DNA from 3 places in the Paenibacillus sp. FSL H3-0321 genome. Region 3 is predicted to be linked to each of the others. Evidence: riboswitches for the same ligand, from Rfam matches in the RefSeq annotation. Region 3 holds a riboswitch; each other region holds the start of a gene.
The links. Region 3 has a riboswitch for cyclic di-AMP ahead of MHI45_RS21655 (hypothetical protein). Riboswitches for the same ligand answer to the same signal wherever they lie in the genome.
Positions count from the first base shown of each region.

Region 1 (10,365 bases), 540 kb from region 3:
TTCCGCTTCCGGCATCCTTCTACCGCTGACTTCCAGAAAATCGTGGAGAAGGTGACCAAAAAATCCTGGCAAGCCTACTTCGACCAATATGTATACAGCGGCGGTTCTCCGGATTTTTCGATTGATCATATTAAAATCTCTGACCCTAAAAAAGAGGGCGGCGATGATAATGCCCGTTACGAAAGCTCAGTAGCGGTCAGCAATAAAGGAAATCAGTATGGTGACGTCCCGATAAAGTTCACCTTCCTGGATGGCTATACCGTCCAGCAGTTTTGGAATGGAACAGAGAAGGAAACCACCTTTCAGCTAGCCTACAAAGCGCCTCTTTTGTCCGCAGAGATTGATCCGGAGCACTCCATTCTGCTGGAGAGTAAGCATCTCAACAATTTTAGACTGGCGGAGCTGGAGCGAAAGACGCTCTCCCGCTGGACGCTTAGTGCAACGAAGCTGCTTGAAACCCTGCTCGGAACTCTTGTCTGGTGAGGTGAAGGATTGTGAAAAGATCGATAACCCGCGGCTGGTACAGCATGAAAGAGCAATTTTATATTCTGATTCTGCTTTTTATCTATCGGCTGCTTTGGGGCTATTTCCTGTACAGATTCGTCAGGTCAGCCCTCATCCCGGTGCTGCTCCGTTATCCCGATACACACGCCGGCGGCAGCGGAATAGGCAGATTGCTGTATTATATCGAAGGACAGACTGCATTGGGCACAGACCCCGGGGTGCTGCGCTGGCTCTGGCTGCTGCTGGCCCTCTCAGCGCTACGGCTGCTATGCTCCCCCTTTATCCGTGCAGGGCTGCTGCATGAGCTGCACCAGGAGCGCAAAGGGGAGCGGGGAATGTTCTTTTTTCCCGGAATGAAGCTTTACGGACTCCCCGTACTGCTGTTCAGTCTAGCGGAATGGCTTCTGGCCGCAGCACCGCTGTATTGGCTTCTCCCCAAAATGTACGGGCTTCTCCTCAGCGGTATTCTCGATTATACCCTGCTGCTGAGACTGGTTCCTTATGTTCTGGCCTGGCTCCTGTACTTCTACCTGATCCGCATTCTGCTGCTGTACATGCAGTTTGGCTTCACCGGAGGAACAGGCATGTTCTCTTCCTTGCTGGTTGGCCTAAGGGTAATCCTCCCTTCCACCTGTATATCTGCACTGTTCGGCGCCGGCGGCCTGCTTCTGCTGCTGCTCTCCGGAGTGACCGCACTTTTCTGTCCAGGCCTGCCCGCACTGCTGTTCCGGCAATTTTCACCGCTTCCCTCAACGCTGTTCAAAATGTGGAGCATAGCGGGGCAGTATCACCTTTGGTGCAGCAAAACATTTCCACAATAATTACGCCAGTCCCTTGGCATAATAGAAGAGTCACTGCCCCAGATAAAGGGCGGGACTCTTCTTTTGGTTACAACGTGATTTAGGGTATTTGCAAAACTGTAAATCCTCTGGTACAATGATGCCTGTACCAGTAGTAACAACTTTGTAATCTTTTGAAACTAATTTGAAGTAAATGAATGTGCCTTTAAGCATTTAACCTTGTCGATACGTCACTGTTTCGGTGCATAAAACGCCAAATTCCCGGCACCGGGAAGTGGGGGAACCATATTTTGGGTGAATTGATCTCGCTTTAGAGGGGTCATAGGGGAACCTTCTACCGAATCCTTAAGCTAACCTCGCAGGCCTTGGAAGGAGTACATCTTTTGAAAAGTCATAATTTTAAGAAGAAATGCACCGCAGCAGCATTAGGGCTGGTGATGGTGTTCACGCTTGGAGCAGGGAGCGCTTTCGCCGACTCCAGAATGGATACGGTTATTACAAAAACACTGGGAACGACGTATAAAACCGGAGGCATAAGCACTGCCGGCTTTGATTGTTCTGGATTCACCAAATATGTATTTAAGAATGTTGGCCTTACCTTGCCCCGCACTTCCAAAGCACAATTCAGCGTTGGAACCGCCGTATCACGGAATAACCTCCGTTCCGGCGACCTGGTATTCTTCAATACCCTTGGCAATGGAGTCTCCCATGTCGGCATTTATGTCGGCAACGGAAAATTCGCCCAATCCTCTTCATCCCGTGGTGTAACTATCAGTTCAATGAGTCAATCCTACTGGGCCAACCGCTACGTTGGAGCCAAACGAGTAATGAGCACAACAGCTTACAAAGCTATCGCTTACGATTGACATCCCTCAGGAATTTCATCCTCCAATAAATAATTGTAACTTATAGAGATCCGGAAACTGATTATTGCCGTAATCATTTCCGGGTTTTTCCTTTTTGTCTTCCTTATTCTACCTTTTACACGTATTTGAGGTCTGTGAAACACCTTTTTACTAAAAATCCCAACAAATCTAAGTTAAAGCTTACTCAGCGCGTAAATATAAGACCTTTTTAGCAAAGATAACTCTTAAAAAGCGTAAATATTATGCATTAATATGTTTTAAGTGATTGCCAACTGGCGAAGTCTTTGTTACAATTATCGCAGTGAGTTTTTAGTAACATTTTTGTAATTATTGAATCGGGTTTTACAAAGGTTTTGTCATGTATTGGTTAACAAGCTAATCCTAATCAACAGTCATGCCGAGTTCCCTAACCATTAGGGAAACGGGGGAACCGATTTTGGGTGAATTGACCTCCTATTCACAGAGGGGTCATAGGGGACCTTCAACCGAACCCTTAAGCTAACCTCGTAGGCATTTGGAAGGGGTATTCACTTTTGAAGAAGAAGTTAGCAGCAGCAGTACTTAGCTTTTCCATTATGCTTACCATCGGAGCAGGAAGCGCTTTCGCGGATTCCAAAATGGATAAAGTCATCGACAAGACCATCGGAAGTAAATACGTATCCGGCGGTGTATCGACCAACGGCTTTGATTGCTCCGGATTTACAATGTACGTTTTTGATAAGATCGGTATCAATTTGCCACACCAATCCGGTTCCCAATACCAAATGGGTACTGCCATTTCCCGGGATGATCTGAGAGCGGGAGATCTTGTATTTTATAATACAAGCGGTAAAGGTGTATCCCACGTCGGCATTTATGTCGGTGAAGGCAAATTCGCACATGCTTCATCCTCCCGTGGTGTAACCATCAGCACGATGAGTGACAGCTACTACGTCAACCGCTACGTTGGCGCCAAACGGATCATGAGTACAGATGCTTACCAATCCGTTACTTCTGATTCCCAAGACAATGATGACGTACAATAAGTTGTCGTAAAACGGGCACTCTTCCATGATTTTTGCCGAAATCTGGAGGGGGCCTGTTTTTTTGTCTATAAAATTACTTACCCCTCTCAATATCCGCCAAACATAAATCTCCCCCAAATTTCCTCCATTTTATAAAATATTTTTACCACTTTGTCAAGTTTCCGCCTTTCAGAAAATTTCTGAGTCGAATCAGGCCAGTTATGGATATAATTAGGTATAGCTAGTGCTGTTGCTCCCCATGAAAGGAGGCCGGTGGCCTTATGATTAGCTCCCCCGTTACATTCCATGTAGTTCCCATGGAGATCAGCCATGCCGAAGATATCGCCGCATGGAATTACAAAGCGCCTTATAATATTTACGAATGGATGCCTTGGTCCCAAATGGAGGCGCTTGGCATTGAATTTGGCGATCCAGAGCTACGCAGAGACCAGTATGTTTCCGTGGTCAACGAGCAAGGCATCCTTTGCGGCTTTGCGCAGTTGTTTCCGATGGAGGGTGTCGTCAGGCTGGGTATTGGAATGCGCCCCGAACTTTGCGGACACGGTCTTGGCCACATTTTCATGGAAGCCATCGTTCAGGCCGCGCTGAAGCGTTATCCCGAGCGGGAAATTGATTTGGAAGTATTGACCTGGAACCAGCGGGCGATCCGAACATACCAAAAATGCGGCTTCACGATCACGGATACTTATGAACGCCTTACTCCAACCGGAAATAAGCCATTTTATTGCATGGTCTATGATAAACAACATAACGTTCCATTAAATTGAAAATTTTTGTGTTGAAATCGTCCACTTTTTTGACACAAATGCTATGATAACGCTTAACCATCCTATATAATGTAGGAAGCAGCTTACATGGAGGGGACGGATGAAGATGCAGAAATGGATCATGGGCGGTTTGTTTTTCGCAGCCTGTGCCTTTGCGGTAGTGCTCTTGTTCACATTACCCGGCAAAGCAGAGGTCGCCGAAGAAAATAACCCGACGATGCCGCAAGTCACACTGGATGCCGCAAGCGCCGAAGCGATTGTACAGGCAAGCTGCATTACCTGCCACGGTGATCAGCTACAGGGCGGTCTAGGCCCTAGTCTGCAGCAGGAAGGCGGCCAGCATAACGCAGAAGAAATCTACACCATTGTTACGAAGGGACGCGGCCAAATGCCGTCTTTCAAGGATAAGCTTGCTCCCGAAGAGATCGCGAATGTTGCCATGTGGCTTGCAGAGAAGAAATAAACCTGACCTTAAAAATACAGAATGCCCGTACAAAGGATATTCAGAGCATCCTTGCACGGGCATTTTTATATCCATTCCTATGATAGGTCGGTTTCTCCTGCGCCTAACGCGTTTTATCGAAAGCTTCGTTAAATTCATGCGCCTGGCGGAACTCTAGCGCGGCAAGCCCGCTCTCTTCTTTTGCGGACAAGCGCAGAATTACCGTTTTGTAATCAATTGTAATATGCGGATGATGATCGAAGGCTTCCGAGATCGCGGCCACCTCATCCACAAAGGCGATACCCTTCATATATTCATTAAACATATATTTGCGCACCATCATATTCGGCTCCAGCTTCCAGCCCTCCAGCTTACTTACCTGCTCACGCAGCTCTTCCTCCGTAAAATGCAATTTGTTTCCTCCCTTACTAAGTTAGCCATAAAGTCCGTACAGCCCAGCTCCCCATATCCTTTAAACAAAACATCCCTCAGCTTCGGTAAAGTCCAAGGGATGCACCAGGATGAAGGCTTTTTTTCGGTTTAATGTATTCTAAGATCCCGGCAAATAGTACTCGGCATCTACAATTTTACCACGGGCCGCAGACAGGGGGCAAACCGTCCTCCCGTTACTCTGCTGTTCTGCTGCTCTAAACGAGTACAACCGAGGCCAAATCCTCTTCACCCAGTAAAATATTGATACGGTGCGTCTCCTTGTCATAGATAACCACACCACTGCCTACCTGGATAACAGGCTCGTTGCCCAGCGCGTAGAACAGATCCTCTGCGAGCGCTTCCCATACCTCCAGCTTGGATTCCTGCGGCAGTTCCTGCCATTCATCCGGCTCCATCTCAAAAAACACATACCCATCAGAAATACGTCCGACTGCTTCTGTCAAATCACTAAGAATCTCGCTGTAATCTCTTCCATGTTTCACACCCACGTGTATCACTCCGTTTTCTTCACAGATGAATAATAACTTACCTTATCATTATAGCCGAAAAAATGACTTCACAAAAAACGGAATGCTGTCGATAAATAAGAATATACGTGATTTGGTTACGTGCAGGGTGTCCCGCCGCTGTTCAAGGATGAAATATGCGGTCTGAACGGATCACTTCTTAATTCTCATGGACGAGGTGCATAAATGGAAATTTCAACATTACTAGGCTTAGTATTTGGTCTCATCGCAGTTGTCTGGGGAATGATGCTCAAGCATGCCCCGCTTACCAGCTTGGAAAATCCGGCAGCTTATGTCATTATCTTTCTTGGTACGACTGCCTCAATCTTTGTGGCCTTTCCCATGTCGGAGGTCAAGAATGTACCCAAGCTGTTCAAGATCCTCTTTATTAAGAAAAAGATGGTCAGCAAAGCTGAACTGATTACAATGTTCATGGAATGGGCTTCCATTACCCGGCGCGAAGGTCTGTTGGCGCTGGAGTCCAAGGTCGATGAGATCGAAGATAACTTCCTCCGTAACGGTATGCGGATGATTATCGACGGCAACGACCAGGAATTTGTCCGCGATGTGTTAATGGAAGATATTCATGCTACAGAAGATCGACATAAAGCGGGAGCCCTGATCTTCTCACAAGCGGGGATGTACGCTCCTACCCTAGGGGTATTGGGTGCCGTTATCGGGCTGATTGCCGCTCTGGCGGATATGAGTGATATGGACGTTCTGGCCCACGCAATTGCCGGAGCCTTTATTGCTACATTGCTCGGTATTTTCACCGGTTATGTAATGTGGCATCCTATGTCCAACAAGCTCAAAAGAATTTCCAAGCGCGAAATTGAAATCCGGCTGATGATGGTAGAGGGTCTGCTGTCTATTCAATCCGGAGTATCGACAATCGCTATCAATCAGAAGCTTTCCGTCTTCCTAACACCTTCTGAACGCGTCAAGCTAATCGAAAAGGGAGGCGGCTCAAATGAGCAAAAAGACTAGACATGAAGAACACGAAGAGCATGCCGATGAATCCTGGCTATTACCCTATTCCGACCTGATGACGCTTCTGGTGGCGCTGTTCCTCGTTATGTATGCCATGAGTGCTACAGACGCCAAGAAATTTGAAGACATGGCTGACGCCTTCAGCTCTGCGCTCAGCGGTGGTGGCGGTGTTCTGGAATATCGTTCCGATGCCCCGACAAATACCCAGCTTGATCAGGGTAAACAAGATAAAATGAACAGTGTTATTGATAAGAATACCGGCGAATCCGACATGGCCAAGCTGCGGGCGAAAGAGCAAGAGGATCTGGAGAAACTAAAAAAGCAGTTTGATCAATATATTGAAAAGAACGGGCTGACCGATTTGCTCAGCACAAAGCTGAATCAATCGCAATTGATGATTACCATCAGCGACAACGCCCTGTTTGCTTCAGGACAGGCTGACGTAAAGGATGATTCCCGCCAGCTTGCCAAATCAATCTCGAACATGCTGCAGCAATTTCCTGATTATGACGTCCTTGTACAAGGGCATACGGATAATATTCCAATTTCCAATAGCAGCTACTCATCTAACTGGGACCTCAGCGTAGACCGCGCACTGCATTTCATGAAAATCCTGCTGCTGAATCCGAATCTGAATCCCGTTAAATTCAGTCCTATCGGATACGGGGAATACCATCCAATCGCCCCAAATGACACAACTGCCGGACGGGCCAAGAACCGCCGCGTAGAAGTTTCTATCCTGCGCAAATATCAAGAAGTTACTGAACCAAAGGGCGTTACCCTCCCTAACCAATAATAGGCACTCAGATAAAAGAGCTGTTCCAAAGATCCCGCGGGAGATCTTCTGGAACAGCTCTTTGCTTTCTTCGGCAGCACTTTCTTACTGGCTACTGCAGCTCATAGTTTAGCATTTCCCCGAGCTCTTGCTTCTCCTGAGGCGACAGCTCACGCCACTCTCCGGTTTGCAGCGTCCCAAGGCGGATATTCATGACCCGGATGCGCTGCAGCTTTCTGACCTCATAACCAAAGGCGCTGCACATGCGGCGTATTTGCCGGTTCTTGCCTTCAGTCAGGATAATGCGGAATACCCGCTCTGTCATTCTTGTCACTTCACAGGGCAGCGTTCTGCCGCCCAGGATCTTCACTCCACTCGACATCCCGGAAATGAAGGAAGGCGTGACAGGCCGGTCTACAGTGACTACGTATTCCTTCTCATGCTTGCCTTCAGCCCGCAATATCTTGTTAACAATGTCTCCATCATTGGTAAGCAAAATTAACCCCTCAGAGTCCTTGTCCAACCGGCCGATCGGAAAGATGCGCTCCTGATGTCCGACAAAGTCAACGATATTCCCCTGAATGTGGCTTTCCGTGGTCGATGTGATGCCTACCGGCTTATTAAGCGCAATGTAGACGATCTGGCTTCCCGTTTCCAGCGGCTTGCCATCAATCCGTACTTCATCGCCCGGAACGGCCTGGCTGCCGAGTACGGCCGGCTCACCGTTAATGGTAACCCTGCCGCCTTCCACCAGCTTGTCTGCTTCACGGCGTGAACAATAGCCTGTCTCACTGATGAATTTATTAATTCTCATGATTGTCTTCACTCCGTTCTTTATTCATGCCCTGCTCTGCAGCAGGTTCAACTGGTGCGGGCAGTTTAATAATAACCTCCGTCCCGCAACCGTATTCACTGCGAATCTCCAGACTGCCTTTGTGAGCCTGGATAATCCGCTGGCTGACCATCAGCCCAAGTCCCGTCCCTGACTCTTTATTGGTATAGAACGGCTCGCCCAGCTTGGGCAGCATATAATCGGGAATGCCGCCTCCCTCGTCAGAGATCACAATAACAACGGAGTCTTCATCCATATACTGCTCCAGTGTGATGGTTCCACCGTCCGGCATGGCTTCAATGGCATTCTTGACGATATTAATAAACACCTGCTTGAGCTGGTTCTCCTCGCAATGCACCGTTGCCGGCAGCTCTGCAAACCGTGACTCAAACTCTATGCCAAAGAGATGGGCCTGGCTGCTCAGAAGGGAAATTACATCATTTAGAATGTGCCGGACATCCTTTTGCTGAAAGTGAACTGCCTGCGGCTTGGCCAAAATCAGAAATTCACTCACAATAAGATTAATTCGTTCCAGTTCGGAGAGCATTAAGTCAATGTGCAGCGGAACCAGTACCTGCTTTTCTTGTTGAAGCTGCAGGAATCCCCGTAGCGTTGTCAGCGGATTACGGATTTCATGGGCAACCCCGGCGGCCAGCTGTCCCACCGTAGTCAGCTTCTCTGAGCGTCTCAGCAGCTCTTCGATCCGGTTGCGCTCTGTCATGTCACGGGATACGTGGACAAAGGCCTGTGGGCGTCCCTCTTCGTCACGAATGATCGAGGTGCTGACACTAACTTCGACCATCGAGCCGTCCCGCTTCAGCCTTACAGTCTCTACCGGAGGCAGAACAGCGCCATTCTTCAGCTCCCTCAGCCTTTCTTCTTCCTGTTTCTGCACCGTAGCCGGCACCAGATAAGGCGGCTTAACAAGGGCATCTGCGGCACTCCAGCCGTACAGATCCTCAAATGCTCTGTTCGTACTGATGATCCGTCCATCCATATCTACAGTATGAATCGCATCGGAGGTGCCGTTAATCACCGATTCCAAATGTTCTTTAACCGCCCGGTTCTCTTCCAGTGTCTGCCCTAACCGGTTCGTATGCTGGGAAAGATGGGAGGTCATCGCATTAATCCTGTGGGCCAGCTGTCCCAGCTCATCCCGGCTGTCCACCTTTAACGGCGGCTCAAATTTGCCTTTGGCCACATCATTGACCTTGGCCAGAATATCCTGAATCGGACGGGTTACCACGCCGGCAAGCACATAGCTGCACACGAAAAAAATGATAAGCAGCAACAATGAAGTAGTGATATTATTGAACAATTGGTCTTTGATGACCGAAGAAATGACCGAATAGTCCATGACTACAGAGACAACATAATCATCAGCACCCGGCTGGCTGATCGGAATGAAGCTTTTGAGCACTCTTTTGCCAAGAGCCTCCGTATCCAGCGTGACCGGCTGCCCTTTGCCGAGGGCTGCCATCATCGCCGACTTATCCTCCTCCACATTGCCAAAGATATAGGTGCCGAATTTAATAGGACGGCTGCGCAGCTTCTCATTCACGCGGTCTTCACCATTAGGCATCATGCTTGCAGAGGCAAAGGTTTTGGGATTGATTCCTGTGACCTCCAGAAGTCCCGGATTGACCTCTTTGGACTGCTGAACGATCTCGTCGGGATTCATAATTTTGACGTAATCACTCACTGCTGTACTGCGGATGTAAGGATCTATGATGTAGTTAGTCGAGGCATCGTGATAATATCCCCACTTTTCAATGAACTTAGGATTGGAAGTCGAATATTCAAAAGGTCCGGACCAGAAATTCTCAAGGCTCTGCCCCTGCTGAACGGATACTTTCTGACCGGCAAACAGCTCGAGAAATGCGACGTACCAATACCCCATTCCTTTGGTAGGCAGTCCAATCTCACCAGGATCAGACGATTTGGCAACCACTATATCATCATTAGTCTTGACCAGAAGTGAAATATTAGACACACCGAGCTTATCCGCCAGGTACACCAGCTGTTCATTCTTCACATTCTTGATATCCGGGTCAAGCTCTTCAGAGGCTAAAATGGCAGCCATCCGCAGGTTCTGGGCCAGCTGATACTGCACATAGTTCGAGCTATAGCTGCTCTGTTCGACTGAAACGGCAATCTGCATGGCGGTCATCTTCATATTGTTTTCACTTTCATTACGCAGATTATCCCGGGCCGCGTAAAGATTCAGTGTAAGATTGAGCGCCAGGATCAGCAGTACCGAACCAAAAATAATAGCCGATAATTTTGTTTTTATGGACAAGCTGCTTTTTCACCTCTTATCCGCTGGTAAATCCTAGCGGAGTGTTCATGAATATCATACCTTTTGCCTATCCATTTGAAAAGACATTTCAGAGACGGGGCATATT
Region 1 is NZ_JBBODH010000001.1:4,292,007-4,302,371, reverse strand. It holds gene MHI45_RS19170 (M1 family metallopeptidase) at 1-483, shown strand, start outside; gene MHI45_RS19165 (hypothetical protein) at 495-1,325, shown strand; cyclic di-AMP (ydaO/yuaA leader) riboswitch at 1,546-1,684, shown strand; gene MHI45_RS19160 (C40 family peptidase) at 1,742-2,170, shown strand; cyclic di-AMP (ydaO/yuaA leader) riboswitch at 2,556-2,698, shown strand; gene MHI45_RS19155 (C40 family peptidase) at 2,704-3,195, shown strand; gene MHI45_RS19150 (GNAT family N-acetyltransferase) at 3,456-3,962, shown strand; gene MHI45_RS19145 (c-type cytochrome) at 4,069-4,425, shown strand; gene MHI45_RS19140 (4a-hydroxytetrahydrobiopterin dehydratase) at 4,529-4,816, opposite strand; gene MHI45_RS19135 (hypothetical protein) at 5,052-5,345, opposite strand; gene motA (flagellar motor stator protein MotA) at 5,550-6,350, shown strand; gene motB (flagellar motor protein MotB) at 6,334-7,149, shown strand; gene rluF (23S rRNA pseudouridine(2604) synthase RluF) at 7,241-7,942, opposite strand; gene MHI45_RS19115 (ATP-binding protein) at 7,932-10,259, opposite strand.
Region 1: it holds a riboswitch for cyclic di-AMP, as region 3 does, so the genes downstream of both, MHI45_RS19160 (C40 family peptidase) here and MHI45_RS21655 (hypothetical protein) in region 3, are expected to answer to the same signal.

Region 2 (10,365 bases), 4.2 Mb from region 3:
GGCACTAGCGCAGAATTAGCGCATTGCCTTTTTTGTGTGTGATCCAATACCACAATTTAGCATTGGGAGACCGATTCGAGTCGTTTCTTGTCGGGTAAGAAAGTTTAATTAGCATCTTTGTACTCAGAATCATTTGATGATTGTCTCGCTGCTCATTCCAAACGTGGCTTCCTTTGTGCTGTTTCAACTGTTTAATAACCCGCGTACACACAGCAGAGTCTATCTTGGCTTAGTTGAAAACAAAGGCGGTGTGAGCTGAAGTTTGCTATGGAAGTTTGCCAAAGAGAGAACTTTAATTATATAATTTTAAATTATATGACTTTCATTACCCGGGTCCTGAGTGGACGGAAAGGAACTCTCTTTGAGCAAAAACAAACGAAACAGTGCCGCGGCTCCCCAACAGAGCAAGCAGGAAAAGCGCAGGGCAGAACAGGAAAAGCAGAAGCAAAAAACGAGAATTCTGATCTTCAGCACGGTAGCAGCAGTTATCATTATCTTTGTCGCTCTAATCATGCTGATTCCAAAAGGGAACTCTGACTTTAATTACAGCGAGATGCACAGACTTGGAAAAGAGGATGCTCCAGTCAAAATTGTTGAATTCGGGGATTATAAATGTCCGGCGTGTTCAGACTTTACCGGTACCATCAAACCTCAGCTTGTTGAAAAATACGTAACTCCGGGCAAAGCGGCCTTTTACTTCGTAAATATGGCCTTTATCGGACCGGATTCCGAAACAGCGTCATTAGCAGCTTTATCTGTCTATCATCAGAACAGTGAAGCTTTCTGGACCTATTATGACGCAATCTATGCTAATCAGGGCGAGGAGAGCGAAGAGTGGGCGACCGCTGATTACCTGGTAAGCCTGGCGCAGAAAGAGAACCTGCCGATAGATTTTGACCTCTTGCGTAAAGACATTGAGGAACGCACCTATGAAAGTGAACTGCAGAGAGATATGAAGCTGGCCGAAGACAGCAAAGTGACCTCTACTCCTACTGTATTTGTTAATGGAGTCAAGGTAGACAAGGCCTTTGATATTGAAGCCATCGACTCGCAGGTGCAAATCGCCCTTGATTCGGCGGATGCCAAATGATGAAATTCTCTACCTTCTGCAGACGCCACTGCTTGTATCTGGCTTGGTTTGTTTCCGTAATTGCTGTAGCAGGAAGCTTGTATCTTAGTGAAGTGCTGCATTATGAACCCTGCAGGCTATGCTGGTTCCAGCGTATCTTTATGTATCCTCAGCTGATTCTGCTCGGAATTGCCACGTACCGGGGAGATAAACGCATCATTCCTTATGTGCTGCCTTTATGTCTGATAGGCGGGAGCATCTCTCTGTATCACTACGCAGAGCAGAAAATTCCTGCACTCAGTAAAATCTTGCCATGCACAATTGGTGTACCCTGCAATGAGGATTATTTGAACTTTTTAGGGTTCATTACGGTACCTCTGCTTGCGTTGATTGCTTTTGCTCTAATCGCAATTTTGCTCTGGACCGGGCGTAAGGAAGAGCCAGCAGAATAAGAAAAGGCTAAGCAGAATTTAGAGCATAAATATTTCCTTAATTTTTGTCACAATTAACATCCAAAATACTCAAAAATCACGGAACGCTGGGATAATGAAAGAGAATGAAAGATTCACTTATCCCCGATCTTAGATTTGAGCTTTTTGGATGTTTTTTCATTCTTTTTTCATTTTTTTCACCGCTTTACTGAAAAGCTATTGTAGACTATTATTAGTCCTTGTGAGAAGTTGAATATGCGCTGAATTTTCCGCAAGGAAAAACGGGGGAACCAAACTTGACGGTGACGTCAATGGGGTGAATCGGAAGCAGGTCAGTTTGACCGGAACCGTAGGGCTACCACAGCCCGAATCCGCCAGCTAACCTCGTAAGCAAGGGTGGGATAATGAGCATGCGTAAGCATGCGGATCATTTCCGTATGCTTATTTTTGTGCCTGCATTTATGAAACCTGCCAATGAAAACGGCGCGCGGTATTACCGTTTCAACTCAACAAAGAGAGGAACTGTTACTACAATGGTAAGCAAGGTAAAACGACTATTGATCGGGCGTCCGATGAAGTCGAACGAACTCGATCATGAAAAGTTATCCAAGGTGAAAGCACTGGCTGTTCTGTCTTCCGATGCACTCTCGTCTGTGGCCTACGGAACGGAGCAAATCCTGATTGTACTGGTGGCCGCGGGCTTCACCGCCATCTGGTATTCATTGCCGATTGCATTAGCCGTATTGGGCCTGCTGGCCATCCTTATTTTTTCCTATCGCCAGACCATCTTTGCCTATCCGCAAGGCGGCGGAGCGTATATCGTGGCAAAAAGCAATCTGGGCGTTCCTACCGGCCTCTTGGCTGGCGGCTCTTTATTGGTAGATTACATTCTTACGGTTGCAGTTAGTGCTTCGGCGGGAACGGATGCGATCACATCGGCCTTTCCGAGTCTTCATAACCATACTGTACTTATTGCAGTCTCCGTCATTCTGATCTTGACGATTATCAATCTCCGCGGGGTGACGGAGTCCGCTTCATTTATTGCCATCCCGGTGTATCTGTTCGTGTTTTCTATCTTTGTACTCATCATTGCCGGGGTGTACAAATATATTACAGGCGGCGCTCATGCCGAAATCCCGGAAATCGGTTCCGCCGTTTCTAACGTCAGCCTGTTCCTATTGCTCAAAGCCTTCAGTTCCGGTTGTTCGGCACTTACCGGGGTAGAAGCGGTATCGAATGCCATTCCGAACTTCAAAGCTCCCGCGGAAAAAAACGCCGCCAAAACCTTGATGCTGATGGGGGGCATCCTCGGATTGATGTTCACCGGCATTACGCTGCTGGCTTACTGGTATGGGATTACTCCGAATGAGAAATCCACCGTCGTGTCGCAAATTGCCGAATCTACGTTTGGCCGGGGTGGTTTGTACTTTTTCATTCAAGGGATAACGGCTGTCATCTTGTTCCTGGCGGCGAATACAGCTTACTCGGCGTTTCCGCTGCTCGCGTTCATGTTCGCCAAAGATAAATATTTGCCTCACGCCTTCATGGTCCGGGGAGACCGTCTGGGCTTCTCTAATGGTATAATTTTTCTCGGAGTATTGTCGGCTGTGCTTGTAGCTGCTTTCCACGGAAATACAGAAGGGTTGATTCCGCTGTATGCAGTCGGAGTATTTATCCCTTTTACGCTGTCGCAGCTTGGCATGATGGTGCACTGGTTCAAAACGAAGCCGAAAGGCTGGCAGAATAAATTTGTAGTTAATACAATCGGCATGCTGACTACCCTGACGATTACGCTTATCTTTATCATCACCAAGTTTTCCAGTGTGTGGATGGCCTTCATCTTCCTGCCGGTTGTCATGTTCGTATTCCACCGCATTCACCGTCATTATATGAATATAGCCGATCAGCTTCGCATTTGTCCTGCTACGGATAAACCGCTGATTAAAGGAAGTACCGTTGTTGTTCCGGTTGCGGGTGTGACACGCGCTGTGCTGCATTCGATCAGTTACGCGAAGTCGTTAACAGATAATGTGGTGGCAGTCTACGTTGGTTTTGATGAAGAGGAGATTCACAAGATGGAGCAGAAATGGGAGGAATGGAACCCGGGGGTACGCTTGATCGTGCTTCGTTCCCGTTACCGCAGCATTATCCGCCCACTGGTGAAATTTATCGATACCGTAGAGTGGAAGACCGCTACTACAGACCATATTACCGTATTGATTCCACAGTTCATTACCAAACATTGGTGGCAGGCGATCCTGCATAATCAGACCAGCCTGTTCATTCGCTCTTATCTGATGAATCAAAAAGATATAGTTGTAGCAACAGTGCCCTATCATTTGCACAAATAGGCAGATAAATATGGTTAGCAGAGGTTGTTTCCGTAGCTTACGGAGGCAACCTTTTTTTATAGAACGAATAATTTTGTTGACAGGGATAATGAGAATCAATATCATTTAAAAAGTAAGGCGAAGGCCTCGGACACCTTTGACCATTAATGCATGTAAATACAGGAGGGGTATTTAATGTTTTCGATGAACAATAAGAGATCAGGCAGCATGAAGCTGGCATTGATCGGATGTATGGCTATGACTTTGTTCTTGTCCGCTTGCGGCAATGGCAATAATGAGAATGCTGCAAATTCTGGAGCGGAAGCTACCGCTGCACCTACGGCTACGGCTACTGCTGAAGCAACGGCAGCGCCAACGAAAACAACTGCACCGGCTACAGAGAAAACGGTGACAGACGCCATGGGACATGAAGTCACGGTACCGGCTAATCCGCAGCGCGTACTTGCTTCTTATATGGAAGACTACCTGGTAACACTGGGTGTTACCCCGGTAGCGCAGTGGTCTGTGCCAAACGGAACCCAGGAATATCTGATTGCTGAGCTTAAAGATGTGCCAACCATCAGCTATGATCTTCCGCTGGAGGCTGTGACCAGCTTTGCACCGGATTTCCACATTGTGCAGTCTGAGTCCAGTGTGCAGAACGGTCTGTATGACCAGTTGAACAAAATCGCACCTACTTATGTCCTTGGTGACGAGATTAGCAAAGACTGGCGCAAATCGCTGCTCAAAATCGGTGAGCTCCTGAACAAGAGCACTGAAGCTGAACAAGCTATTGCAGACTACGATCAAAAAGCAGCAGATGCAAAAGCCAAAATCAGCAGCTCCATTGGTGATGAATCGGTCGCCATTCTGTGGATAGTGTCGAAGAGCTTCTTTATTGTAGATGAAACACGCAGCAGTGGTGCTGTATTGTACGGAGATCTGGGTTTGAAGCAACCTAACCTGGTTACTGAAATTCCTGCGGCATCCAGAGCGACCTGGAATCCGATCACTCTGGAGAAATTGGCTGAACTGACCGCAGATCATATCTTCCTGGTGAACAGTGACAAGACCGAGGCCTCTGACATTCTTAACGGAGCAATCTGGAAGGGTATCCCTGCGGTTAAGGCTGGAAATGTTCATGAACTTAGCGCTGACAGCAGCTGGCTGTACAGCGGAGCCACTGCCAACTCCAAAACTATTGATGATGTCTTGAGTTTTCTCGTGAAATAATCAGCCTTAATTGCGTGTAGAGCGAACTCTTCAGCGGTGGAGGGATGTGCAGGTTCTTGTATCTTGAGATACAATGACCTGCACCTTTTTTTAGGACTTTGACTTAATCGTTCACAGTGAAAGTGCGAGCTGTGAAAGCTTGTACATAATTCAGATATTTGCGATAATGAGAATGATAGTTGTTCTCATTGAAAACATTGAACTCATCCTATTAAGGGGAAGACTTATGGTGTCATCCACACGTTATATAACTAGCAATACAAATCCGTCAGGAGATCAACCGCTGAAGACAAGGCCTGTTGCTGCGGTAGTAATTTTGATTATCGGCCTTGCCGCTGTCGTCTTTGGTCTGGCACTTTCCGTTTCGGTGGGTGCCGCGGATATTAGACTGGCGACGGTATGGGAGGCAGTCTTCCGGTTTAATCCGGATCTGCAGCAGCATCAGATTATTCGGGAGCTGCGGATTCCCCGTGCTTTGGCTGGAGCGCTGGTTGGTGCTTGTTTCGCCGTCGCAGGAGCAATCATGCAGGGCATGACCCGCAATCCGCTGGCAGATTCCGGCTTACTGGGTCTGAATGCCGGTGCCGGCGCAGGATTGGCGTTAGCTTTTGCTTTTGCGCCATCTGCTTCTTTTCTCTACATCATGCTGTACTGCTTCATCGGCGCAGCAGCAGCAGCCATTCTAGTGTTCGGGATTGGCTCGCTCTCCCATAGCGGCTTAACCCCGCTGCGTCTGACCCTTGCCGGCGCCGCCGTAAGTGCTATGCTGCTGGCTTTGAGCCAGGGAATCGCGATTCTGTTTCATCTGTCACAGGATATTGCTTTCTGGATGGCAGGCGGGATCGGCGGGACCAATTGGACACAGCTTCGTATTTTGTTTCCTTGGATTGCGGCAGCTCTGATAGGATCTCTGCTGCTCTCCCGATCCATTACGCTCCTTAGTCTCGGACGCGATGTAGCGGCGGGACTTGGACAGCGGACCAGGCTAGTGCAAACAGCCGGGATTATTATTGTAGTGATTCTCGCCGGCTCCGCGGTTTCGACGGTTGGACCGATTGCTTTTGTGGGGCTGATTATCCCCCATATTACACGTTATCTGGTTGGCGTCGATTACCGCTGGATTATTCCCTGCTCTGCAGTACTCGGCAGTCTACTGATTGTATTTGCTGATATTGCGGCCAGAATGATTAACGCGCCTTATGAAACACCGCTAGGCGCTTTAATCGCAGTGATCGGCGTGCCGTTCTTTATTTACTTGGCGAGTAAACGGAAAGGGGGGCTGTCATGAGCAGGGCTCTGCACTCACCCACCGGGAAACAACGCCGTACCCGGGAAGCAGCCATATTGACTTCACTTGCGGTTCTTATAGTGGTCATCTTTATTGTCAGTATGAACACGGGGTTAATGCGATTATCACCGCTGGATGTTTTACACACAGTCCTTGGAGAGGGGACGCAGCAGCAAAAGCTGATTCTCTTTGATTTCCGGCTGCCGCGCATAGTGATCTCTCTGCTTGTCGGCGCAGGATTTGCGGTTTCCGGCTGCATTCTGCAAAGCTTGTCGCGCAATGCGCTGGCAGAGCCTTCCACACTGGGGATTAATGCCGGTGCCGGGTTTGCGGTGATTATCTTTATCTCATTTGTTCCGGCAACCTCGGCAGCTCCAATCTTTGTTCTTCCGCTGCTGGCGCTGGCCGGAGCAAGTCTTACGGCTGCACTTATTTATTTCCTGTCTTTCCGGCGCGAGGATGGCCTCTCGCCGACAAGAATGATACTTATCGGGATCGCTGTAGGTGCAGGCATCTATGCTTTCCAATTGATCCTGTCGTTAAGGCTGGATCCGCAGAATTATCAGTTTGTGGCGATCTGGATGGCCGGTAAAATCTGGGGCGGCGACTGGAGATTTGTGCTTGCGCTGACACCTTGGATAGCCATCTTGCTGCCATTTGCGTTCTACAAAGCCCGGGTGCTGAATGTACTTAACCTCGGGGACCAAACCTCGGCCGGGCTGGGCATGCCGGTGGAGAAGGAACGCATTCTGCTGCTGGCCGCCGCAGTCGCGCTGTCCGGCTCCTGTGTCGCCGTAAGCGGCGGCATAGGCTTTGTGGGGCTGATTGCGCCCCATCTCGCCCGCAGGCTCGTTGGACCGAAGCATCAGGTGCTGCTGCCCGCCTGTGCCTTAATCGGTGCGCTGCTGCTGCTTACCGCGGATACTATTGGCCGCTGGATTCTGCAGCCGGCTGAAATACCGACAGGTATTGTAGTTGCGCTGATCGGCGCTCCCTATTTCCTATATTTACTGGCCAAATCAAAAGCCTGATTAACTAAAGGAGCAAAATGCTCCATAAAACTAAGCGAATGCTTACGAAGTCAGTTTTATTGCGTCGTTAATCTTAAAGGAGCACATGCTCCATAAAACTTTCAAGGAGTGAAGATCATGTCGGAACGTTTGAATACAGAACAGCTGAGTATTGGTTATGCGGAGGCTACGATTGTTAAAGGGTTGAACCTGTCACTCCCAACAGGGAAGATTACAGCGCTGGTAGGAGCGAACGGCTCCGGGAAATCCACGATTCTCAAGACGATGGCACGGATTATGAAGCCTAAGAGCGGCAATGTCATGCTCGACGGCAAATCAATTCATACCCTATCTACTAAAGAAGTGGCTCGTCAACTGGCCATTCTGCCGCAAAACCCGACGGCTCCGGACGGACTGACTGTATCCGAACTGGTTGGATACGGGCGTTACCCGCATCAGAAGGGCTTCGGCACCATGACTCCTGAAGACCGGGCGATTATTGCCAATGCGATTTCTGTTACCGGGATGGAAGAGTTCCATGATCGTCCAATCGACCGCCTCTCCGGTGGACAGCGCCAGCGTGCCTGGATTGCCATGGCTCTGGCACAACAGACAGATATCCTGTTCCTTGACGAGCCGACCACGTTCCTTGACATGGCTCACCAGCTGGAAGTACTGCAGCTGCTGCAGAAGCTGAACCAGGAAGAGGGCCGCACGATCATTATGGTGGTGCATGATTTGAACCATGCCTCCCGTTACGCGCAGCATATGGTAGCGATCAAGTCGGGCACCGTAATCAGCGAAGGGAACCCGATGGAGGTTATGACACCAGATGTGCTTCGCAAAGTATTCGGAATCGAATGTGATATCGTTCCCGATCCGCGTACAGGTGTACCTTTATGCCTTCCTTACGAGCTTGCTGCTTATAAAGCTGTCGGCATGTAATTTACAAGTGAAGGATTAGCTGGGGGAATTAAGGAGGAAACGAAATGAATGAGGCACAGATAAAAGACATAGGCAGCAAATTTGATCTTTATCCATCTCCCCCAGACGAGGCGAGGTATTCATTTACAGCGCAGGATCTGATTAGTGTAGAGGGTATGAGAGCATTTATGGACTGCTACAGACCGCTGATGAAGGCGCTGGACGATAAGGCTGTGGCTGCATACTTCGGCGGCTGGTTCTCCAGCGTGGCGCTGGCAGTACAATATTCGGTCTCGTTATATTCCAATGTTCCGGTGATCAACTTATCTAATTTGCGCATTCATCTCATTCCGGCGAGCGGGTATTGCCGCGTTGCCTTCTCCTTGGATTCCTGGGTGATAGATCCAGCGCCTGCTGACGAACAGGGTCGGGTTACTTGGCGTAATAAAGTGTTCACAGAGTTCTACAGGAACACAGCAAGCCCGCTGCTGCATGCAATGTCTGCCGCCAGTGGTTTGAGACTGGGAGAGATCTGGGGACAGCTCCCCTCTAAGTTCAACTATTATATTGAAATGCTTGCAGCAGGTAGCAGCAATAAGGAATTTCTGATTCATGTGCAGGACGACTACAGTTGTCTAAGGAAAGGCCTGGCTGCAGAAGTGTTCCAGCTTCCCAGAAATCCATTTGAAGTTGAGGTGCGCAAGATCGAATCCCTTGCCGATCCAGAGCAGAGGGTACACATGCGTAACCGCTGCTGTCTGTATTACCGAACTGAAGGCGGAAGTGTCTGCTATACCTGCCCCCGTCTGAAAGAAGAGGAACGGGCCACACGTAGAGCCGAATACCGCATTCAAGCTGCGTCACCGCAGGTTTAGGATATAACTGTAAGAATTGTTTCATACTAAAAATTGCAGGCATACCGCAGCAGGCTCCCGTCATTGACAAGGGAGCCTGTTCGTTGTTAAAGTTGTGGTTGCCATAGTTCAATGTAAAGCTGGATCAACATAAACATTATAAAAGGTAAGATTTATTATTTTCATAGCGTAAAAGGAGCATGAAGGATGAATATCAGCGAAATTCAAGAGGATCTGCAGCAACTGGCTCCTGCCGGTACGGTAAAAAGCCATGAAGTGCTTAAGGATTATGTATTCACCCAAATGGGCGGCCGTGCAGATATACTGGCTGAACCTGCCACTTATGAGGAAATTCAAAATATTGTTACATATGCCCGGAAGAATGATATTCCTCTCACAGTACTGGGAAATGGTTCAAATGTAATTATCCGTGACGGTGGAATCCGCGGGATCGTCCTGCAGACCTCAGGCCTTAACGGTATGGGGATTCAAGGAGATCTTCTATACGCCCAGTGCGGTGCCAAGATCATTGATGTATCCAGGTATGCCCTGGAGCAGGAGCTGGCAGGTCTCGAGTTTGCCTGCGGCATCCCCGGAACAGTTGGTGGTGCTCTCTATATGAATGCTGGCGCTTATGGAGGGGAAGTTAAGGATGTGCTGCAAAGTGCGCTTGCTATCAATAAGGCAGGGCAGCTGGTCACCCTGCAAGGGGATGAGTTTCAGTGGGGATACAGACAAAGTGTCTTTGCGAGCGGTGAATATATCGTGCTGGAAGCCAGATTCGCACTGATTCCGGGGGATTCTGCTTTAATTAAAGCTTCCATGGATGAATTGACCTATCTGCGTGAATCCAAGCAGCCGTTGGAATATCCGTCATGCGGCAGTGTCTTTAAACGGCCGCCGGGCCGTTATGCCGGACAGCTGATTCAGGAAAGCGGGCTTCAGGGGACCCGGATTGGCGGTGCGGAAGTCTCACGTAAACATGCCGGATTTATTGTTAACGCAGATAATGCCACTGCGAGCGATTATATCGGACTCATTCAGCATGTGCGGGCTGCAGTGAAGGATAAATTCGGAGTCGAGCTGGAGACTGAAGTGGAAATTATCGGAGAAGAATAACTTCATTTCGTTGGCCGCGGGAGCAATTACCGCGGCCTTTCTTTGCATAGAGACATGTGCAGTGGGCTCTCAGTATTCTGATTAGCTTATGGAGAGAGCATACTTGG
Region 2 is NZ_JBBODH010000001.1:630,492-640,856, reverse strand. It holds gene MHI45_RS02560 (DsbA family protein) at 362-1,090, shown strand; gene MHI45_RS02555 (disulfide oxidoreductase) at 1,090-1,521, shown strand; cyclic di-AMP (ydaO/yuaA leader) riboswitch at 1,749-1,908, shown strand; gene MHI45_RS02550 (APC family permease) at 2,034-3,851, shown strand; gene MHI45_RS02545 (iron-hydroxamate ABC transporter substrate-binding protein) at 4,026-5,063, shown strand; gene MHI45_RS02540 (FecCD family ABC transporter permease) at 5,290-6,351, shown strand; gene MHI45_RS02535 (FecCD family ABC transporter permease) at 6,348-7,382, shown strand; gene MHI45_RS02530 (ABC transporter ATP-binding protein) at 7,500-8,306, shown strand; gene MHI45_RS02525 ((2Fe-2S)-binding protein) at 8,351-9,160, shown strand; gene murB (UDP-N-acetylmuramate dehydrogenase) at 9,347-10,258, shown strand; gene MHI45_RS02515 (hypothetical protein) at 10,340-10,365, opposite strand, start outside.
Region 2: it holds a riboswitch for cyclic di-AMP, as region 3 does, so the genes downstream of both, MHI45_RS02550 (APC family permease) here and MHI45_RS21655 (hypothetical protein) in region 3, are expected to answer to the same signal.

Region 3 (10,365 bases):
GCCATGTCCGGGTGACTACACCCTCTACAGAAAGTGCCCCTATCGTCATTACAACAGCAACCACATAAAAGATCATAGAAATCAATGTCCCTACGACAAGCACCCGCCCTGCTTTTTTGGGTTTTTCCATAAAAGCTACAAGGAACAGCAGCGCTTCACCAGCCGTATACGTCAGAGCTGTCGGCCTAGTGCCTCTCAATACCGGACCCAGCCCTTCCCCGAGCACAGGGCGGAGATTGTCTATATCAAATATTTTCAGGCTAAGCAGACAGACCCCGAAAAAAATCGCCGCGGCCATGGGGGCAATCAGTCTGCACATCCGGGACAGCGCATTAATTCCCCCTCTGCATAAATAAAGCGCAATCCACATGAATACAGAGGCAACCGCCCAATAGGGTGTACCCTCCAGCAAAAAGAATCCGGTAACCTCCTGCATCGAACGCAGCTCATAACCGGAAATACATAAAAAATACGCAGCGATGACCACTCCCAGAATCGCCGCAAGCGGCTTGCCGATAATAATTCTGCTGTACTGATAAAAGGTCTTGCCCGGAAACCGCTGGCTAAGCAGCACAATTACCATGCCGGCCACCATGGACAGCAGGGCACTCAAAATAAGCGATATCCACACGTCAGGAGTGCCGGCAGCCTGTACAATTGTCCGGGGAAGGGTGAATACGCCTGCTACGAGGATGTAATTGACCATAATAATGGTCGCTTGGCTCGTCGTGATGCTATCCTGTACTTTCGCATTCATGGTTCTCACCTCGATCTCCTGAGTTGTGGTTTATTTTTTACGTATTGGATCCTTGGGCTGCAGCAATGCAGGACGGCGCTTCATCAATTGCAGGGGGATGCGGATAATGAAATCGCGCAGGTCGCTCATCCTGTAGGGAGTTACCATGCTTAAATAGGGAACCCCGAAGCTCTTCAGTTTAATCAAATGGCTGCTGAGCAGGAGGAAAAACATAACGACACCGTAAAGCCCGAATACAGCAGCGAAAAACATCGCCAGGAAACGGAGAAAGCGCAAGGTAATCCCCGCACTGTACATGGGAATCGAGAAAGAGGAGATCGCTGTAACCGCAACGACAATGACCAGAATCGGACTGACAATCCCCGCCTCTACCGCTGCCTGGCCGATAATCAGCCCCCCGACAATGCCCATGGCCGGTCCAATGGGTTTGGGCAGACGCAGGCCGGCCTCACGCAATATTTCGATAGAGATTTCCATAATCAGCGCTTCAATTAATGTAGCAAAGGGGACCCCCTGCCTGGAGCTGATGATTGAAATCGCCAGTTTGGTAGGAATCAGCCCGGGATGAAACGAGAGAAAAGAAATGTAGAGCGCCGGAGCAAACAACGAGACCGATGCGGCAAAAAAACGCAGGAGCCGCAGCAGTGTACCCGAAAACCAGCGGTCATAATAATCCTCCGGTGACTGCAGCAGCATTCCGAAGGTAGTCGGCATTATCAGCGCAAACGGTGTGCCATCCAGAAGAATGGCCGCTCTTCCCTCCAGCAGCGCCGCCATGACCCGGTCCGGGCGTTCTGTGTTCTGGATCTGCTGAAAGGGGCTGAGGTAGTTGTCTTCCATGAGTTGTTCCAAATATCCTGATTCCTGGACATCATCTATATTGATCGTCTTGATTCTCCGGGTGATTTCCTTAATCAGCTCATCGTTGGCGACGCCCTTGAGATAGGTCAGCACCAGTTCCTTCTCAATTCGCTCTCCCACGGTAAAAGAAATCATGGCCAGCTCCGTGCTCTGCCCGTGTCTTCGCAGCATCGCCGTATTATCACTGAGCGTTTCATTGAAACCCAGCCGCGGACCGCGCAGAAGCGCCTCCGATATCGGCTCCTCCACACTTCTTGTGTTGCCTTTCGGAGTACCCAGTATAAAAACCTCTGCCATTCCTTCAATCAGCAATACCGCAGAGCCGAACAATACCTTTTGCAGCGAGAGTCTCAGCTGGTCGGTATATTCAATTTCCGAGACCTGTACTACCTTGTGCACGATAATCCCTTTCAATATTTCTGCTGGCGGTGCTGTGGTCATGCCTTCAAAGGGCCGCACCGTGTTCATCAACGGCATCAGGATGTTCTGGTCCATGCCCTCTTTGTCCGTAAGTCCATCCACAAAAAACAGCGCGGCCTTGATTTCCAGGCTTCCGATGCGCAGCTCTCTGACATTGACGTCGGACATATCGGCACTTATCTCCCTGAAGGACTGTACATCGCGGTGGAACTCTCCGGTATAGGTCAAGGAAGGAGCGGCCTGTTCAGTGTTGTTTTGAGCAGGGGGTGCGGCTGTGGCGGTTTTTTTATTCTGCACGGCGATGCTGGTCTGATCTGCTTCCCCCGTATCTTCGGAGCTTGGAACACCCCCGCCTTTTTTGCCTTCAGCCCGCATTCCCCGGGTGCTCGCCTTGCCCTCTTTCATTCGGAGCCAGATCATTAGGCGGGTTAAGACGACCGGAACGATGAAGATGACAAAACCTTGAAACAGCACCTTCCAGCCGGGCACAAGATCCCATAGCATCTTCCACATTCCATGCGTCCCCCTTTTTATTCGTAACCCTATTTTGACCGAAGCTGGAACATTCATACATCAAAAAAACAGCTGCATGCTCCTCTTGGGAAACGTGCAGCTGTTATGATGTGCTAAAACGATTCAAAGATAGGAGTTACAGCAGACCCGCTGCCCACATTCCGCCTTGGCGGATCATTTGGCGGAACGGCTCTACCGAGAAGGAAGGCAAATGATGCCCCGGCATCAGATAAACTACACGGCCAAGTCCGAACTCATGGCACCAGGCCGCCTGACGCATGGCCCCTTCATGAAGGTACTCTGCCAGCACGGTCGTCTCAAAATAAGGATGCATTTCAAAGTAGTACGGCTCGTCCTCGATGACGAACTCGCTGATCCCCTGCATAATGGGATGCCCGTGTGCCGGTATTTTCATATGCAGGGAGGTGTATTCCGGATGATGGGTGAAATGCGCGCCCAGCATGGCGCCCAGCTCCTGATTCCGCTGCAGGGAGATTCCGTTATGTATAACGAGCAGACCTCCGCCCCCCGCTACATAAGACAGCAAAGCGGCACTTTGCTCCGGGGCTATTTTCTGATCGGAAAATTCGGTATAAGCGATAACCAGCTTCAATCCCTCGAGGTTGTCTTTGTTCAGGAGACTGTAATCTTCAGAAGCCTCCACCTGCAGATCAGGTGACAGAATGCGCTTAATCTCATGATCCACACCGGCAAAAGGATGGTATTTCACCTCACTGTAGCTGCCAAGTGCAAGTGCTTTCCCTTCAGACATGTTCTTCCCGCCTCTCTTCCTGCTTCTCTTAGTGTATAGTTACCAGGGCCAGGCATTGCCGTCCAGGTCGAGATAAGCCGGCTCCTCACCCATATACTTCTTGTGCTCCTGCACGATATTCATAATCTTACGCGCCGACTCTTCAGGAGGAATAGGTGCCTCCAGAGCCTTCTCACCATTCATATAGGACTGCAGCCAGCCGGGGTGAAAGACCATAACCTGCCCGCCCATCACCTTCAAATGGTTGTGCATCAGGGAGGACTGCATATTAAGCGCTGCTTTGGACATACAGTATCCGTACATATTAATCCGTTTGTTCCGGCCAATGCTTCCGGCTTCTGAGGAGATATTAACAATCAATTTCTGCTTGCTCTGCATTAACAGGCCCATCAATTCATTACTGACCCTCAAAGAACCAAGCGTGTTTACATTATAAATGTGAGCCATGGCTTCATCGTCCATATCAACAAGCATCGTGGCATCATCAGCTCTATGAATAATACCGGCATTATTGATAATCATATCAACATGAGCGGTACTGCCCGAAATGCTGCGTGCCGCTTGCTTGACACTCTCACGGTCGCCGATATCCAGCGGAATCAGAGTTAATCGGTCCGGGTACTGCTTTTTCAGTGCGTCCAGCAATTCCGACTCCTTCATATACTGACCGGCAAATACGGAATATTTGTTCTCTAGAAGCCAGCTTGCCAGAAAAAAACCTAAACCACGGTCAGCACCGGTAACAAAAGCAACCCTTTTCATGAATATGGACACACCCTTTACGATTCTTCAGGATACACGCGGCATCTCTTTCACATTAGCATGGCAATCACGTTTTTTCAACGTCCTTCATGGGACTGTAATTCTGCTGAAAGGGGTGCTCTAACTTCCTTTTTGATTTAATTTTGAACTATGTTACAATCGTAGTTACAAGTACTTATAGGAAGGTGAGATACCGATGTCTATCCAACAACTTCACACTCTGGAAGAACTGCAGCAATATGTTGCGCAACCAGGTAAAAAACTGCTTTTCAAGCATAGCACTACCTGCCCGATCAGCGCCAAGGCCAACGAGGAATTCACTGCCTATACGCAAGGCTCCGAGACTCCAGCTGCCATTGTCCATGTGATTGAAGACCGTCCGCTGTCCAATCAGATTGCCGAAGATTTCGGGATCAAGCATGAATCTCCGCAGATCTTCCTGCTGGAAGACGGCGAAGTCCGCTGGAACACCTCCCATTGGAAAATCACCCGGGACGCCATCAAGGCAGCTGTGAGCCAATGAGCCAGCCGGTAATTGTCTATTCCACCACAGGATGCAGCGACTGCAATCAAGTGAAGCAGTGGCTAACCGAGCAAAAGGTTAGCTTCGAGGTGCGTGATGTTATGACAAGTACAGTGTATCAGGAAGAAGTCGAGAAGCTGGGCTTCATGGGTGTGCCTGTTACTGTGTACGAAGGCCGCGCAGTCAAGGGCTTCAACGTTTCCGAACTTAAGGAGCTTATTGGAGCAACCGCTGAATAATTCATAGCGTGAGGCATATAAATATTTATATTCAAGTGGAAACGGCTTTGCCGTCCTTTTTAAGGACGGTACCGTTTCAGCGAGAAATAGAAGGATAAGTTATCGTGTGAAACATATAAATTCTTATATTTTTGAAAAAGGCATCTCCTTGGACCTCTGTCCAGGAGATGCCTTTTATTTGCCCTTTTATTTGGCCTTATCCTGGATTCGTTGAGACATCCGCCAGAAAAGAGACATTTCCGCTGTGGGAATAGATGACGGAATCCGCTCCAAGTCCTTTATAGACCAGTCTGGGATTCATCGAAGTCGTAATTACGTATATTGGCTTTGTCGTCCAGGTCCGGCACATCTGGATATACCGGCAGCATAAGGTCACACTGCTCTCGAACAGAAATACTCTGCCTACCGGAAAAGAGGGGCGGAACCATGTATTCTGATGATGTGTATCCACCACAAGATTGACCTCGATTCCCAGTTCCTCCAGACGCCGCTTCTCCGCTGCATTGTTGGCGATTCCTGCGATCTTGTAGCCTCTGAACTTTAAGATTTTGATAAAATGCTCCCCCGCTTTAGTCGGAGCGTTAATGAGTACATATTCTTCCGAATTCGCCATATCTTCCTCTCCTCCGGCCTAGGACTTCCATTCATTTGCCCGTACGAACACAGCAAAAAACCACAAAGGAATTCCCTCTGTGGTCCAATTAACGGTCACATTGTGCTCATCCTCTCTAATACGCTTACGAGGTTAGCTGTCGGATTCGGGCAGTGAGAGTCGCCCTACCTGTATCCATGCGAGCATTCTCTCGCACTTTCACAGGATTCACCCCATAACCGGCTCCGACTCTCACATCGGCTGCCGATTGTTGGTTCCCCCGCTTTCCATAACGGAAATTAAGCGGACTGCGTATTCGATTGTGTAGTAAACAGAAGTAATCATACTCTGGCGATCACGGCCTTGTAAACCGCCAAACCTGCCAAAATAATGCATTTAGTAAACCCAATCCAGATCGGGTAGCGCTTACTTAAGCCTCAATCTCATCATTCCTCTTATTTACTCGGCTTATCAACGATTTGCGAAAAAGCATTCAGCGTTGTGATTATATTCACCCGCTGTTGAGCAAATTGCCTTTTGGGCTCTAATCACCCTAAATCAAAAGCAGTCGTATGCACGAGATAAAAAGCTGAAAATCGTTGATAAACACCCTTTTAGCACTTCTTATCGTTTCTTTTGCCATAATCCCCTGAAAATCGGCTCAGAAGAATGTTTTTTTCTTTTTACAAAGCTCATGCGAAAAGGTATGATTCGGTTTGAATCCAATGCATGAAATGCGATATGAACGCTGAATTCCCGCAATGCGGGAAACGGGGGAACCATCAGGCCCGCAGGGCCTTACCTGGAAGATAAGAATCTTTCTTGGGGTGAATCCGAAGGAGACTGTGGTCTCATTAGGTAGGGCGACTCTCACCGTCCGAATCCGACAGCTAACCCCGTAAGCGACTAGAGAGAACCTTGATCCGCCACGTGTTTTCGCCAGGTGTATTTAAGCCTGTACCAAAACCGCAGCAGAGGTCCTCCTCTGCTGCGGTTTTTTGTGCTGAGGCTGCAGCTTATAAATGGGTAGGAGGGAAAACGAAATGAACCAGCGCAGGCTGTCACGTATAGAAGTGTTTGTATTCGATGCCCCCTGGCCATTCCATCATGCCGCGGAGTCATCCGGCAAGTGCCGGTATGGTGTGCTGAAGCTTACGTGCAAGGCTGGGTGCAGCTGGGGAGCGGGGATACTGTCTGCGGAAGGCGATCATTTTGACGTCATTAAATGGAGCAGCTTTCTGAGAAGTATACGCAATCACAGGCTAGAAGAAGCCATAGAAATTGTACAGCAGCTAGGTGCGCAGTGGGAGCCGGGTCAGCAAGAAATCGTGCAAACGGCCCTGCTGGATTTAAAAGCCAAGCTGCAAGGCAAGGTCGTCACGTCACATCTGCAAATGGTCCCCTATTCCCGTACGGCTGGGGCCGGCGGTACGCCCCCCTTCAGACGGATGTACTATAAACCTTCAAGTTCCCTGCTGCATAAAGGCAGCTGGCAGGAACCGGACATAGCCGAGCTAATGGACAGATCCATCACTTATTTCTCCATCTTATAATTTCTTATTCAGGAAGGAACGTGAAGACATGCCAGACCCATTATCCCCGGAATGGACAGCTGCCAGCGAGTTTGCGGAATATGTCCAAAAGAACACCGGAAATATTTATGCACTCACCAGTCTGCTGCTGGGAGAGGGTGCCGTTGCGGAAAAGACTGCGATGAAAACCTTCACTGAGCTTTATACCCGGTACCTTCATGATGATTTCATCCCGCAGCCTTTCTCTCTGGATGCGTACCGGGAGTGCATTCAGCAGTGCTCCCGGGCTGCGGAGGAGTGCAGCCTCTTTGTTTCCAATGGATTAGCCTGGGAGGATCAGATTGTGCAGGTGTTATGGTACGGCATGCTGCTGCCCCTGCCGGCAATCAGCACCATTCTTGAGCAAAGCGTGCCGGTGCTGAAAACCCGGCTGAGACATGTGCGCGAGCAAATGTGCCGGTTGGAAACGTTGCGGCCTGAAGCAAACTTGTTTGTTGTATAGCTTCGTATGGAATATAGCAACTTGTCAAAGCGCATGAAAAAGCCGCAGCATAGTGCTGCGGCCTTTTCTATTTATACTCAGCTCTTGCCCTTGCCGCCTTTTGCGAATCTCCAGGCCGCTGTACAGCAGCCCAGCAAGCCCACTCCGAGCATTAACGTCTGCAGCACACCCAGCAGGGTAGAGCCCTCCGGCTTAAGCATGCTGCTGAGCAGAATCAGCAGAATTGAAGCTGCGAGGATCGCGGGGATTTGATTGTTTTTTTTCAAGATTACCACTCCTTATCTTATTAAATAAGGTACACTATAACCCTTCATTTAACCAGCAGGATCCTGAACTCTCCATTCTCTATATGTAGAGACGTATAGAAACAAGCCTTAGAACGCAAACAGAGGCATCATAGTCAACAGCTTTGATTCGTGGGTTCTTCCAGTGCTTCCAAAGGCACATTTGCAGCTTCCTTCGAAACCATCTATCTATCGTTTGAAAGACTGGTGTATCCGCCAGCGAGAAGTATCCGCACCAGCTTAAAGGTACTGACTCAGTTCACGGTGGATACCCTTGTCTAAGCTAATGGCTAGTACTGCCTTCACCATTCTGGACATGAACCCTAGAGATAGCGCCCATGCTGGGCGAACTAAAGGAAGCCGCAGTTTCCGAACCACGGCTTCCTTAGTTAAAACCTATGATCACTTTTCAATGCGCGCATAATGCAGCTCATTATTATTTGGTATCATAAATAAATCATTATTCTTTTATTTTATATTTCGAAAAAACCTCCTTCTTAATTTTTTCATGTTCTACATTCTCTGAATCCGAAGCAAAAGAAACTTCTGTCTCATTAAGGTTGAATTTACCGTTGTTCACGTTAATTACAACGTACTGACCTTGGTCATTTTGCATCAAAAATATAATATATTTCTCCCCTTTTTCTAGTTCAGAATATTCTTCACGAGTAATCTTATTTTCTTTTTTTTCAGGTTTTGCATATCCTATTGGTTCAATAATCTTAAGCGATTGCGATGTTGCAAGATTAAAATCTTGAGGACCTTTTAAAATTTTATCGATTTTCAAATCAGTTAGTGTATAGAAGTCCTGAATTGCTCCATCTCCAAAATACGTTGTAATATGTTCTCTTTCAGGAAAATCCATTGTAGGACTACCAACGAGAATTAAGTCTGCAGCTTGGTCTAATTGATTTACATCATTAAATAGAATATAGTTTGCATCCATATTTATTGTCTCTGCTTTTTCAATGGGCGTACTTTCAGCTTTATTGTTTGCTTCCAATCCTGAAGTATTGATAATGGCAATAGTTAATGCTATCAAAGCAAGGATAATTATCTGCTTGCTGTTAAATTTAATTTTTTTCTTCAACACAATGTATCACCCCTAATTTTAATTTCCCCATTTTGCTTTAAGTTGGTTCTTGTCATACTGTTGAGGGCCAATTGTTTGAACACCTTGAAACATTACAGAATCGGTTATACCTGATTGTGTCGTATGAGCCAAAGATAAGGTATGACCAAGTTCATGAATTGCATTTGAAATTCTTACTGCTGATGAACCAGGAGATTCATATACAATTAAATTATTATTATAGCTTGCGAAGGTCGTAAATGCTCTTGGTACATTATTATTTACGGGATTTCCATTAGCATCGTAATAAGAAGATAATCCAAGAAAAGTAGGATCAGCTGAAAAGCCAACATAATATTTGTCTGGCAAGCCACTCGATGAGGTGGTTTTCCCAATGGCAACATTAGAAGAAATCCCCCCCCAACTTGCTCTTGCCGTATCATATATTCCTTCATATCCATATGTTACTACGGAAGAATCGTAATAGGCATTAAACTTTGCAGAAGAACGTCCGCCTGCAAAAAAATCAGCAAATGCACTAGTTGGAATGCATATAGCCAAAATAAAAACGGATAGTAAAGTGCCTACTAATCTTGTCTTCTTCATTTAAAAACACCACCTGTATAATTTTTTAAAGGATTTTATTTCTATTAATTAACTAATGATTCTAATTAAAGCAATTTCACACATTAATTAAAATGTTTTACGATTAATAAGTATTATACAAACTTTGAGAGACTTTCTTTATCTACAAACTGCTTTTTAAATTACGAAGCCTTAGAATCGATTACCCAAAATGTTTTTACTCTACAAGCTTTACTTGTGGCACAAAAACCTAAGCTTTTTGAAAAAGATGCTGGCCAGCTAGTCCTTTTCTAAGCACACTAATCATAACACTGGATGACATTTATATTAATAGGACATTTTTCCTTTTTTTCTAATTGAAAACATAAATAAAATTCTTTCTAGATCTTACTTCAATAAACGGTTCATAAGAACTAGTTGATTCTTTACAAATTCAACTCCCCAGTTTTGCTAGACAATAGAATCTTCCTCGCTTAATCTTTTTAGTTTACTGAATTATAAGCTAAGTGATTTACAACAATTGCACAAAATTTTACAAATAAAACACAGGTTCTTATCTGAGCATTTTGCATAATTCATATTTCGATTGAGAGTCCATGGTTAGGCCACAGCGAAATCTCAGTGTTGTGAGAGCGGAGCGATAAATGGACAGACGGGCAGAATTTCAATGAATTTGAAATTTCAAGCGGCGTTTTGGACTCGTTGCTTGACGATGGCAAGTGCAGAGGCAAGTAACACAATCGCATTCAAATATTGGTGTGTTGTCACTTTTTGAATCCCCCAGACGTGAAGCTGGTCTGCAGTTAAATAGGTCTTCATTCGAGAGTTGCAGCGTTCTACACTGGTTCGTTTATTGTAAAGTTCCTTCCAGCCTCGGCTTTCCCGATGCGGCAACGCGTAACGCCGGAGATCCGTTTGACTGTTGATTTTAACCACCATTCCATAATTGGA
Region 3 is NZ_JBBODH010000001.1:4,834,247-4,844,611, reverse strand. It holds gene MHI45_RS21690 (spore germination protein) at 1-757, opposite strand, end outside; gene MHI45_RS21685 (spore germination protein) at 788-2,551, opposite strand; gene MHI45_RS21680 (ThuA domain-containing protein) at 2,688-3,323, opposite strand; gene MHI45_RS21675 (SDR family NAD(P)-dependent oxidoreductase) at 3,363-4,085, opposite strand; gene ytxJ (bacillithiol system redox-active protein YtxJ) at 4,282-4,608, shown strand; gene MHI45_RS21665 (glutaredoxin family protein) at 4,605-4,847, shown strand; gene MHI45_RS21660 (hypothetical protein) at 5,044-5,460, opposite strand; cyclic di-AMP (ydaO/yuaA leader) riboswitch at 5,567-5,755, opposite strand; cyclic di-AMP (ydaO/yuaA leader) riboswitch at 6,176-6,358, shown strand; gene MHI45_RS21655 (hypothetical protein) at 6,483-6,992, shown strand; gene MHI45_RS21650 (hypothetical protein) at 7,021-7,473, shown strand; gene MHI45_RS21645 (hypothetical protein) at 7,551-7,739, opposite strand; partial or broken gene MHI45_RS35220 (group II intron maturase-specific domain-containing protein) at 7,819-7,983, opposite strand; gene MHI45_RS21635 (hypothetical protein) at 8,218-8,850, opposite strand; gene MHI45_RS21630 (hypothetical protein) at 8,869-9,435, opposite strand; gene MHI45_RS21625 (transposase) at 10,096-10,365, opposite strand, start outside.